DNA from 3 places in the Photobacterium sanguinicancri genome. Region 3 is predicted to be linked to each of the others. Evidence: predicted binding sites of a transcription regulator. Region 3 holds the regulator's gene; each other region holds the start of a gene.

Region 1 (4,293 bases), 390 kb from region 3:
CTTCAACACTGCCCCAAGGCACATCGACGACGTCATATCCTAGCGCTTTATAAGTGCTAATTAACTGTAGATGAATAGCTTGCGCTTCTTCAAATGGGTATGGTCGCTCAGCATCTTGCACGTAAATAGTTTGGTTCGGTGCACAGAAAAAAACCGTCGAATGATAACCGACCGCCGCTTCTTGGTATTGAGCCGTCACCTCACAGCCACCAATGGTCAAATACGCACAGATGTCAGGGATTGCCCGATCAACAAACGCGGGCATAGTGTTACGTAAGGCTTCTCGACGCTGACGACTCATTGCGGTTAAGCATAGTTCAGCAAACGCAGGTAGGTTGGTCCATGGCAGCACACCATCAGGCTGTTGTGCTTGGTCTCGGATCAAAGTGCGTGATACTTCAGGAAAGACTAAATAGCCCTTATTCGCCAACGTATTCAGTAACGTTGTTTTCCCTGCGCCAGGGCCACCAGTAATGATGATTGGTTGCATTGTTGTATTCCTTTATAAGCTCAATGCCATCATACCAAACCTCAGCCAAGCACGAGGGCTAATACTGAAATTCAGGCATAAAAAAATCCCCCCAAAGCATGCGCCATGGAGGGATTTCTTAACGGAGGTTACTGGCTAATTACTTAGCTGTACGACCTGCACGTTTACGATCGTTTTCTGTAAGAAGTTTCTTACGGATACGAATGCTTACTGGTGTTACTTCTACTAGCTCATCGTTATCGATGAATTCTAGTGCTTGCTCAAGTGTGTACTTGATAGCAGGAGAAAGCGTTTGAGCTTCATCAGTACCAGATGCACGAACGTTAGTTAGCTGCTTACCTTTAAGACAGTTAACAGTCAGGTCGTTTGCACGGTTATGAATACCGATTACTTGGCCTTCGTATACTTCATCAGCGTGCTCTGCAAATAAGCGACCGCGCTCTTGAAGGTTGAATAGTGCGTAAGTTAGGGCTTTACCCGTAGCGTTAGAGATTAGAACGCCGTTGTTACGCTGACCAATAGTACCGCCCTTGTGAGGACCGTAGTGATCGAAAGAGTGGTAGATAAGACCAGAACCTGAAGTCAATGTCATGAATTCAGTTTGGAAGCCGATAAGACCACGAGAAGGCATCATGAAGTCCATGCGAACACGGCCTTTACCATCTGGTGCCATATCAGTCAGTTCACCTTTACGTAAACCGATGTTTTCCATGATACCGCCCTGGTGTTCTTCAACCACGTCGATAGTCACAGTTTCGAACGGTTCCATTAGTTGACCATCTTCTTCTTTGATGATTACTTCTGGACGAGATACCGCTAGCTCAAAACCTTCACGACGCATGTTTTCGATCAGGATAGATAGGTGAAGTTCACCACGGCCTGAAACACGGAAACGATCTGGGTTATCAGTTTCTTCAACGCGAAGTGCCACGTTGTGTACTAATTCTTTTTGAAGACGCTCAAGAATGTTACGAGAAGTAACGAACTTACCTTCTTTACCAGCAAACGGAGAAGTGTTTACTTGGAAAGTCATGGTTACTGTTGGTTCATCAACAGAAAGCGCAGGAAGTGCTTCAACGTCGCTTACGTCACAGATAGTGTCTGAAATTTTCAGCTCACCAAGACCTGTGATAGCGATGATGTCACCTGCTTTTGCTTCTTCAACTTCGTGACGCTCAAGACCAAGGTAACCAAGAACCGTACCTACTTTACCGTTACGTTTCTTACCGTCAGCACCAACAATAGTTACTTGTTGGTTAGGCTTAACTGTACCACGAGCAATACGAGCAACACCGATAACACCTACGTAAGAGCTGTAATCAAGTTGAGATACTTGCATCTGTAGTGCGCCATCAACGTCAACGCTTGGAGCGTCTACAGTATCAACTACTGCTTGGAACAATGGTTCCATATCTTCGCCAACTTCGCCTTCTTCCATTGTTGCCCAGCCGTTAAGAGCTGAAGCGTAAACAACAGTGAAGTCTAGTTGTTCGTCGGTTGCACCAAGGTTGTCGAATAGGTCGAATACTTGATCCATAACCCACTCAGGACGAGCACCTGGACGGTCAATCTTGTTGATTACAACGATTGGCTTAAGACCGTATGCGAACGCTTTTTGTGTAACGAAACGCGTTTGTGGCATTGGGCCATCAACGGCATCAACGATAAGAAGAACAGAGTCAACCATCGACATGATACGCTCAACTTCACCACCGAAATCGGCGTGTCCTGGGGTATCTACGATGTTGATACGGTAGTCATTCCAGTTAATTGCTGTGTTCTTAGCAAGAATGGTAATGCCACGCTCTTTCTCGATATCGTTAGAGTCCATTACGCGCTCTTCAGCTTCGCCGCGACCTTCTAGCGTACCAGATTGCTGTAACAGCTTATCAACCAGGGTAGTTTTACCGTGGTCAACGTGAGCAATAATTGCGATATTTCTTAGTTTATCGATCTGTTGATTAGACATGGATTTCACATTCACTCAGAACATGCAGCGACCAACGGGCAGCTACTTGGTTAAAAAAACGGCTCATAATTTAACAGATTTTACGCCAAAACCCACGAAATATGTGATTTATATCACCAGCTTTTTGAATTTAATCGCTGTAATACCGCTAAACCCTTATAAACACTGGGCTCAGCGAAAGATTAAGTTACTAAAAATACACTGTCATTTAGGCTAACAGTCAACGATAATGGCGAAAAATCACCCAGATATGGAATTGACAACGACCCTACCTACGATAAGGTAGTAGTCGCACTAAAAGGTAGTAAAGGCTTTATTGCACCAAAATGGTGCAATTGAATCACCATAATTGTGCAGAAATGGATTCTCATTGTCTCAAAAACACCAAAATCGTGCATTTTTTGGGACTTTAAAAATTGGCACACTTTTCGCTTAGCATAATTCATATAGCTCATCATCGAGCAATGAAAAAGTTTTGCGGCCAGTTGCCCAATCTAACACCGGAGGTTACTCAAGATGTCAGTAGAAAACGTACTCGCGCTAATCCAGGAAAATGAAGTTAAGTTTATTGATCTACGTTTTACCGATACCAAAGGTAAAGAACAGCACATCTCTATCCCTTCTCACCAAATCGATGCTGATTTTTTTGAAGAAGGTAAAATGTTTGATGGTTCATCTGTTGCTGGCTGGAAAGGCATTAATGAATCTGACATGGTGATGATGCCTGACGCATCAAGCGCAGTACTCGACCCATTCACGGAAGATGCAACGCTTAACATTCGCTGTGACATCCTTGAGCCTGCAACTATGCAAGGCTACGATCGTGACCCTCGCTCTATCGCTAAACGTGCTGAAGAGTTCATGCGCTCTACAGGCCTAGCAGATAACGTACTTGTGGGTCCTGAACCAGAGTTCTTCCTATTTGATGACGTGAAGTTCAACACTGACATGTCAGGCTCTTTCTTCAAAATTGACGATGTTGAAGCGGCATGGAACACAGGCTCTGATTTCGATGGCGGTAACAAAGGTCACCGTCCAGGCGTGAAAGGCGGTTACTTCCCAGTCGCGCCAGTTGATTCATCACAAGATATCCGTTCTGCTATGTGTTTAATCATGGAAGAAATGGGCCTTGTGGTTGAAGCGCACCACCACGAAGTGGCAACAGCGGGCCAAAATGAGATCGCGACACGCTTCAACACCCTAACCACCAAAGCTGATGAAATCCAAATCTACAAATACGTCGTACACAACGTGGCGCACGCATTTGGTAAAACAGCGACCTTCATGCCAAAACCACTGGTAGGTGATAACGGCAGCGGTATGCACGTACATATGTCACTAGGCAAAGACGGTGTAAACCTATTTGCTGGCGACAAGTACGGCGGCCTATCTGAAATGGCGCTTTTCTACATCGGCGGTATCATCAAGCACGCACGTGCAATCAACGCATTCGCAAACCCTGCAACTAACTCGTACAAACGTCTAGTTCCTGGTTTTGAAGCACCTGTAATGCTGGCTTACTCAGCACGTAACCGTTCGGCATCTATCCGAATTCCAGTAGTACCAAGCCCTAAAGGTCGTCGTATCGAAGTTCGCTTTGGTGACCCAGCAGCTAACCCATACTTAGCATTCGCAGCAATGCTGATGGCAGGTCTTGACGGTATCCAGAACAAAATTCACCCAGGTGAAGCGATGGATAAAGACTTGTACGACCTACCAGCAGAAGAAGCAGCTGAAATTCCAACAGTGGCTGAATCACTACAAGGTGCCCTACAGTCTCTAGACGAAGACCGTGAGTTCCTAACCGCTGGTGGCGTATTCTCTAACGACTTCA
Region 2 (4,293 bases), 290 kb from region 3:
AAACACATCTATAGCATCTGGCGTAAGATGCAGAAAAAGAACCTTGATTTTGACGAACTTTTCGATGTGCGTGCAGTACGTATTATTGCCGACCAGCTGCAAGACTGTTATGCCGCGTTAGGGGTTGTACATACTAAATACCGTCATCTGCCAAAAGAGTTTGATGACTATGTCGCTAATCCTAAACCGAACGGTTACCAGTCTATCCACACGGTAGTGTTGGGGCCTGAAGGTAAAACCATCGAAATTCAAATCCGCACCAAGCAGATGCATGAAGAGTCGGAATTGGGTGTCGCAGCACACTGGAAATACAAAGAGGGTGGCGCGGCAGGTGGTAATAAATCATCTTACGATGAGAAAATTGAATGGCTTCGTAAGCTGCTTGTGTGGCAAGAGGAAATGTCAGACTCTGGCGAAATGCTGGATGAATTACGCAGCCAAGTCTTCGATGATCGCGTGTATGCCTTTACCCCAAAAGGGGATGTGGTTGATTTGCCTTTGAATGCGACGCCGCTTGATTTTGCATATCATATCCACTCTGAAGTGGGTCACCGTTGCATTGGTGCTAAGGTGGAAGGGCGTATCGTTCCATTCACCTACAACTTACAAATGGGTGATCAAGTTGAAATTATCACCCAAAAAGAGCCTAACCCATCACGCGATTGGTTAAACCCGAACTTAGGTTTTGTTACCTCTAGCCGTGCGCGTGCCAAAGTACATGCTTGGTTTAGAAAACAAGCACGTGATAAGAACTTGATCGCAGGGCGTGAAATGTTGGAGGCCGACTTACATAAGTTAGGCGCCACCATGAAAGACGCAGAACTTTATGCGTTGAAACGCTTTAATGCCAAAAACCTCGATGAGTTGTTTGTCGGCGTCGGCAGTGGTGATTTGCGTATTAATCAAGTGGTTAATCATATTAACACCTTGGTGAATAAACCCACCGCAGAAGAAGAAGACAAGCAACTGCTTGATAAGCTGACGGAAGCCAGTGAAAAGAGCAGCACCAGCACCCAAAAACCACAACGAGATGCGGTTGTGGTGGAAGGGGTGGATAACCTGATGACCCACCTAGCGCGTTGTTGCCAGCCGATCCCAGGTGATGACATCACGGGGTTTGTGACTCAAGGACGGGGTATTTCGGTTCACAGGAGTGATTGTGAACAACTGGACGAGTTACGTCATCATGCACCAGAGCGTTTGATTCAAACGGTGTGGGGCGGTGGTTTCGTTGGTAACTACAACATTACAGTGCGTGTGATTGCCTCTGAACGAAATGGCTTGATCAAAGAACTCACGAATACCTTAGCCAATGAGAAAACCAAAGTCTCTGGCATGAAGAGCCGTATCGACTATAAGAAACAAATGTCGATCATGGATTTTGAGCTAGAGCTAACGGATTTAGAAGTGCTCAGTAAGGTACTTAAGCGCCTAGAGCAAGTGAAAGACGTCGCCGAAGCGAAGCGTTTGTACTAACGTTGTACAGAACAATAAAAATAAATAACGGGAAGCCTTAGTGCTTCCCGTTTTGTTAAGCGAGATAAAAATGGAAAAAATGACTCCAGCAGCAATGACACAACTACTTGAAATTATGGCGACGTTACGCGACCCGCAACAAGGTTGTCCGTGGGATATCAAACAGACGTTTGACTCGATAGTGCCGCATACTATTGAAGAAGCCTACGAAGTAGCTGATGCTATTCATCAGCAAGACTGGCCTGAAGTAAAAGCTGAATTAGGGGATTTACTGTTCCAAGTGGTGTTTTACAGTCAAATGGCGAAAGAGCAGGGTTTATTTGATTTTGATGATGTAGTCGCAGGACTAAATGAGAAACTAACGCGCCGCCATCCTCATGTTTTTAGTGAAAAAGAATTTGCTGACGATGCGGAAATTAATGCTAATTGGGAAGCAGAGAAAGCCAAAGAGCGCGAACAAAAAGCAGATGACTTGAGTGTATTGGCAAATATTCCACTTGCGTTACCTGCATTGAGCCGTGCTGATAAGATTCAACGTCGTTGTGCCAAGCACGGTTTTGACTGGGATACGCTAGGCCCTGTGGTCGATAAGGTCAAAGAGGAAATTGATGAAGTTCTAGAAGAAGTCATCCAAGTTGAACCAGATCAAGCCAAAATCGCGGAAGAAATGGGGGATTTACTGTTTGCTACAGTTAACTTTAGTCGCCACTTAAAGGTCAACCCAGAGCAAGCTTTACAGTTGGCGAATAAAAAATTTGAGCGTCGATTTCGCCAAGTGGAAGAATGTGTGCTAGAACAAGGTTTGCACCTTGAAGACTGCTCGCTGGAAAAACTGGATGGCATCTGGGATCTTGTAAAGCAACAAGAAAAGTCGAATTGCTAATCAAATTATACTGTTATTGCTCGGTTAAATAGTATGCGGTTAAGGAATAGTTTTGTTGTTATTTTACACGAACAGTTTGTGCAACTCGTATAATTGATTTGAAACAAATAATACTCATGATTGCTGTGATAGTTTTCACGTTGTGGCGATAAAAGGTGTCTGGTATCATTGCTCTCCGTCCAGATAGTTTTTATATCCTCTACACCAATCTTCCAGGTTAAATATGACAACGAATTACATTTTTGTTACGGGCGGGGTTGTTTCCTCTCTAGGTAAAGGTATTGCTGCTGCATCTCTAGCGGCTATTCTAGAAGCACGTGGTCTTAAAGTGACTATGATGAAACTAGACCCTTACATCAACGTTGACCCAGGCACAATGAGCCCAATTCAGCACGGTGAGGTATTCGTTACGGAAGACGGTGCAGAGACCGACCTTGATCTTGGTCACTACGAGCGTTTCATTCGTACTAAGATGACCAAGCGTAATAACTTTACAGCGGGCCGCGTGTACGCGGACGTACTTCGTAAAGAGCGTCGTGGTGATTACCTAGGCGCAACCATCCAGGTTATTCCACACATCACTAACGCGATCAAAGAACGCGTTATTGCAGGTGCTGAAGGCCACGATGTTGCTATCGTAGAAGTGGGTGGTACTGTTGGTGATATCGAGTCACTACCATTTATGGAAGCGATTCGTCAGCTAGCGGTTCAGCATGGTCGTGAGAACACTATGTTCATGCACTTAACACTAGTGCCATACCTTGCAGCAGCAGGCGAAGTGAAAACTAAGCCAACGCAGCACTCTGTAAAAGAACTACTTTCTATCGGTATTCAGCCTGACATCCTTGTATGTCGTTCTGACCGTATGATTCCAGCTAACGAGCGTGCGAAAATTGCATTGTTCTGTAACGTTCCTGAAAAAGCTGTAATCTCAATGAAAGACGTAGATTCAATCTACAAGATCCCTCAACTGATTAAGGCTCAAGGTCTAGATGACCTAGTATGTCAACGTTTCGGCATCACAGCGCCAGAAGCAAACCTTGCAGAGTGGGAACAAGTCATTTACGAAGAAGCAAACCCTACCGCTGAAGTTGTTATCGGTATGGTTGGTAAGTACATTGAACTACCAGATGCTTACAAATCAGTAAATGAAGCATTAAAACATGCTGGTTTGAAAAACCGTCTTTCTGTGAAGATCAAATACATTGACTCACAAGATGTAGAATCAAAAGGCGTTGAAGTTCTAGAAGGTCTAGATGCAATCCTAGTACCTGGTGGCTTCGGTAATCGTGGTGTTGAAGGTAAAATTCAGACAGCACAATACGCTCGTGAAAACAAAATTCCGTACTTAGGCATTTGTCTGGGTATGCAAGTGGCACTGATCGAATTCGCACGTAATGTTGCGGGTCTGGCTGATGCGCATTCAACTGAATTTAACGCAGAAACTAAGAACCCAGTAGTTGGTTTGATTACTGAGTGGGTTGATGGCGAAGGAAATGTTGAAGAACGTACAGATAAATCAGATCTAGGCGGCACAATGCGCCTTGGTTCTCAGCTATGTCACCTAGCGGACGGTTCAAAAGCACGTGAGCTATACAACAGCCCAACAGTGCACGAACGTCACCGTCACCGCTATGAAGTAAACAACAACCTACTTCCTACACTAGAGAAAGCAGGTTTGAAAGTTTCTGGTCTGTCTGCAGATAAGAAACTGGTAGAGATTATCGAGTTCCCTAACCACCCATGGTTTGTGGCAGCTCAGTTCCACCCTGAGTTCACATCAACGCCTCGTGATGGTCACCCATTATTTGAAGGTTTTGTAAAAGCGGCAGGTATTAACCAACGCGGTGAACTTAATCAGTAAGGATTACTGGTAGCAGTGGCGGGGGATGCTACTGCTATTTTTTAGCTTTTTATTTTGAAGATAAAGCAAG
Region 3 (4,293 bases):
TCTGGCAACAAGCAGGCTTACCTGCTGGTGTGATTAACTTAGTCCAAGGTTCGCGCCCGACAGGAGAAGCCCTTGCCAGTTCGACGGGTATCGATGGCTTGCTGTTCACGGGCAGTGCCAATACAGGTCATATCCTTCATCGGCAGTTTGCTGGGCAGCCTGGTAAAATGTTGGCACTTGAAATGGGTGGCAATAATCCGATGGTGATCTCGAACGCCCATGGTGAGGTTGAAGCAACCGTATACACCATTATTCAATCGGCGTTCATTAGTGCAGGCCAGCGTTGTACTTGTGCCCGTCGCTTGTATTTACCGAACGGTGAAGTGGGTGATGCCATCGTCAAACGCTTGGTAGAAGCAACAGCACAGTTACGCATTGATGGCCCATTTGCTGATCCTCAGCCATTTATGGGGCCACAAATCTCTAAGCAGGCCGCTGATGGCATTATTGCTGCACAAGCTAACCTTATTAGCCTTGGTGGGAACGTCTTACTAGAAGCCAAACGTGGCCAAGGGGCGATTGTCTCACCAGCAATCATTGAAGTGAGCGCCATTGCTGAGTTACCTGATGAAGAATACTTTGGTCCGCTGCTACAGGTGGTGCGCTACGACGATTTAGCTCAAGCGGTTACTTTGGCTAATAATACCCGCTATGGGTTATCGGCGGGCTTGATCTCAACCGACGATGCGGAATGGCAATATTTTATTGATCATATTCGTGCCGGCATTGTAAACCGTAACCGCCAGTTGACGGGCGCGAGCGGTGATGCGCCATTTGGTGGGCCGGGTGCATCCGGTAACTTACGCCCAAGTGCTTACTATGCCGCTGACTATTGTGCTTACCCTATGGCATCGATGGAAGGTGAACAAGCGGAGCTACCCACTCAGTTATCACCGGGCATTACGCTATAAATGTACGAGTGGGCACCAAATGGTGCCCATTTTTATGAATACCACCACACACTGTAACGCTACCACTCAGTAACAAGATAAATAGCCAATAAGTGCCATACTGATTAGGTCGGATCAGGGCATTGTGACAACTATCAATTAACGGGGAGCATCTCAACATGGAAAGAGTAGAGCAACTTTTTGACAATCTGTGGCAAGACTATATTCAGCGCCTGTGTCCATCAGCCGATCAAGTGCATACTTTGCTAACGGAAGATGAGCCTTTATTGAATGATCATATTGCGTTGCGTACCTTCAATCTGCCTAAGGTAGGATTAGATGTGTTGGCAGCACCATTTATTGCGATTGGCTACCAGCCTTGTGGCACCTACCATTTTGAGGGCAAAAAGCTGTATGCCGAGCACTTTGAGCACCCTAATCCAGCCGCACCAAAAGTGTTCATCAGTGAACTATTAGTCGGGCAGTGTTCATCACTGTTGCAGCAAGCGGTTCGTGACTTAGTGAAACAAGTGCCAGAGATGGCGATGAAAGATCCCGCTTTTTTATACGGCGGCCGTTTGTGGGATATTGATTTGGCAACCTATGAAATGCTTGCCGCGGAAAGCGAATACGCGGGTTGGTTAGCTGCGCATGGGTTTGGTGCTAATCATTTCACGGTCAGTATTAATCAACTTGAGCAATTTACCGAAGTCGCAGAGGTGAATCATCTGCTGGAGCATAATGGCTTTGCTATCAATATGTCAGGGGGGGCGGTCAAGGGGAGTCCCGAAGAGATGCTGGAGCAATCTTCCACTATGGCCGATAAAGTACCAGTGGCATTTTTAGAAGGCGTAAAACAGGTCTCGGGTGGTTTCTATGAATTTGCCAAGCGTTACCCCAAAAGTGATGGAGAGCTGTATACCGGGTTTGTAGCGGCATCTGCAGATAAGATATTTGAAAGTACAAATAGCGATTAAGGATATCCCCAGCTCCTATGGCGCTGAGGAAAGATAGCGCTTCGGAAAGATAGCGCCGAGAAAATATGGCACTGAGAAAGCATGACAATAAGAATAATCGCCGTAGAGCTGATAACAGGTAATTGTGGGATCAGTGCAAGCTGTCTAGTGGTGGGGACCACTGCACATTACTTTGGCGATGTGGCATCTGCGTCAGCGCGATATGCTGCTCAAGATAATGGCGTTGACCATTAAAACCTGTCATTTCAACAGTGCTTGGTAGTGGGGCTATCGCTGTTGGTGGTGTCGCAGTTGCGCAGTGCGGAGAAAAACGTTCGATATCCATATCGTAAATCCCATAGTACTTGCCATCTGATGGCGATTGTCAGGCGAGGTTCTTAGTATCACCGGCCTGATAGTTGTTATGCATAATGTAGCACTGGTGGTGAAGTTAGCAAGAGAATAATCAGTGACAGCGCTAGCAAATGTATAACTGAGTATACGCTGAGAGTATTGGGTATTTTAGGTACAAAAAAAGCCGCAAAAGCGGCTTTTTTATTAGCTGTAATCGAGTCATCAAAAGATTAACGAGTACCGTATACCACGATAGTTTTACCGTGTGCAGAAATTAGGTTCTGCTCTTCAAGCATTTTCAAGATACGACCAACGGTTTCACGTGAACAACCCACGATTTGACCGATTTCTTGGCGAGTAATTTTGATTTGCATGCCGTCAGGGTGAGTCATTGCATCAGGTTGTTTTGCTAGGTTTAGTAGCGTCTGTGCAATACGGCCTGTTACGTCTAAGAACGCAAGGTCGCCCACTTTTTGGCTTGTTACTTGAAGACGAGTCGCCATCTGTGCAGATAGGCGCATCAAAATATCTGGGTTTACTTGGATTAGTTGACGGAATTTCTTAAATGAAATCTCAGCCACTTCACAAGGTGTTTTAGCACGAACCCAAGCTGTACGCTCTTGACCTTCTTCGAAAAGACCAAGTTCGCCGATGAAGTCACCTTGGTTTAGGTAAGAAAGAATCATCTCTTTGCCTTCTTCATCCTTGATAAGAACAGCAACAGAGCCTTTTACAATATAGTAGAGCGTTTCCGCTTTCTCACCAGCATGAATCAAAGTGCTTTTTGATGGGTACTTATGAATGTGGCAATGTGAAAGAAACCACTCTAGTGTTGGATCTGTTTGAGGTTTACCTGGAACCATATTACTAACTTCCTCTGCGTTTGTTGCCCAACAACGACATCCCTATAATTTCAGTTTGGGCTTAACAATAGAATTGTTCACTGGCTAGAATATAAAGCCAGCCGCTGGGCTGCAAGCTCACTTGAATAATTAATTGAGAGTTTAACTTTTTTCGGTGGGCATTTCTTGATATTGATCTATCTGAAATCGTCATTTTGTACTCATAAGTGTGCACATGATCACACGGTTGTTAGATTATGCAGAATTGACGCCAAAACACTAAGGAGAAAGCAATGCAATCACGTGTGAAATGGGTTGAAGGAATGACATTTTTAGCCCAGTCAAATTCCGGTCACAGTGTGGTAATGGACGGTAATGGTGGTGAAAAAGCACCCAGTCCAATGGAGCTAGTGTTAATGGCTGCTGGTGGGTGTAGCTCGGTCGATGTGGTGAGTGGTCTCCAATCAGCCAATCAAAAAATCACGGGCTGCGAAGCACAAATTTCCTCTGTTCGTCGCGAAACCGCCCCTCGCATTTTCACAACGGCGAATCTGCACTTCGTGGTAACAGGTCATGATCTTGATGATGCCTTAGTGGCGAAAATGGTTGCTGATTCACTCGAGAAATATTGCTCAGTGTGTTTGATGTTAGGCGAGGGCGTTGAGCTAACGCATTCGTATGAGGTGGTTGTTGCGTAAAGCCATTGTAAAATGAGCTTATCGTAGTCGCGTAAAACGGAGACATTACGGTCTCCGTTTTTGTTGGTGCTGAATGTGGGAGCCAAATTCGAGGCGTTAACCAATTTTTCCGGTATCAATCAGTTGTTGGATCAACGGGCGCATAATCAACTCCATTGCAAAGCTCATTTTTCCCCCGGGAACAACCAAGGTGTTATGGCGTGACATGAAAGAGCCCTGAATCATCGACAGTAAATACGGGAAATCGACATTTTTGATACCACGAAAGCGGATCACGACAAAACTCTCATCCAAGCTTGGGATCCCTTTGGCGCTGAGTGGGTTCGAGGTATCCACCGTAGGAACTCGCTGAAAGTTAATATGAGTGCGTGAAAATTGCGGCGTGATGTAATTAAGATAATCATCCATCGAACGGACGATAGATTCCATGACGGCTTCGCGCGAATGGCCCCGATCGCGGGTATCGCGCACAATTTTTTGGATCCACTCTAAGTTGACGATAGGCACCATGCCAATCAGTAAGTCGACATGCTGTGCAACATTGGTTTCACCA

Evidence for each region. Region 3 encodes CRP, which controls carbon source genes, mostly activating them, when cyclic AMP is high. Its sites were predicted from a motif close to TGTGANNNNNNTCACA; they were not measured.
Region 1: the regulator CRP is predicted to act here: its motif matches at 2,562-2,577, upstream of typA (translational GTPase TypA).
Region 2: the regulator CRP is predicted to act here: its motif matches at 2,484-2,499, upstream of OCU87_RS02645 (CTP synthase).

Annotation. Positions count from the first base shown of each region.
Region 1 is NZ_AP024850.1:3,552,552-3,556,844, forward strand. Features, by position in the region: gene OCU87_RS16370 (AAA family ATPase) at 1-490, opposite strand, end outside; gene typA (translational GTPase TypA) at 630-2,459, opposite strand; gene glnA (glutamate--ammonia ligase) at 2,976-4,293, shown strand, end outside.
Region 2 is NZ_AP024850.1:531,549-535,841, forward strand. Features, by position in the region: gene relA (GTP diphosphokinase) at 1-1,476, shown strand, start outside; gene mazG (nucleoside triphosphate pyrophosphohydrolase) at 1,547-2,359, shown strand; gene OCU87_RS02645 (CTP synthase) at 2,583-4,223, shown strand.
Region 3 is NZ_AP024850.1:246,463-250,755, forward strand. Features, by position in the region: gene astD (succinylglutamate-semialdehyde dehydrogenase) at 1-911, shown strand, start outside; gene OCU87_RS01145 (DUF1338 domain-containing protein) at 1,070-1,867, shown strand; gene OCU87_RS01150 (hypothetical protein) at 1,998-2,192, opposite strand; gene crp (cAMP-activated global transcriptional regulator CRP) at 2,431-3,063, opposite strand; gene OCU87_RS01160 (OsmC family protein) at 3,336-3,740, shown strand; gene OCU87_RS01165 (phosphoribulokinase) at 3,837-4,293, opposite strand, start outside.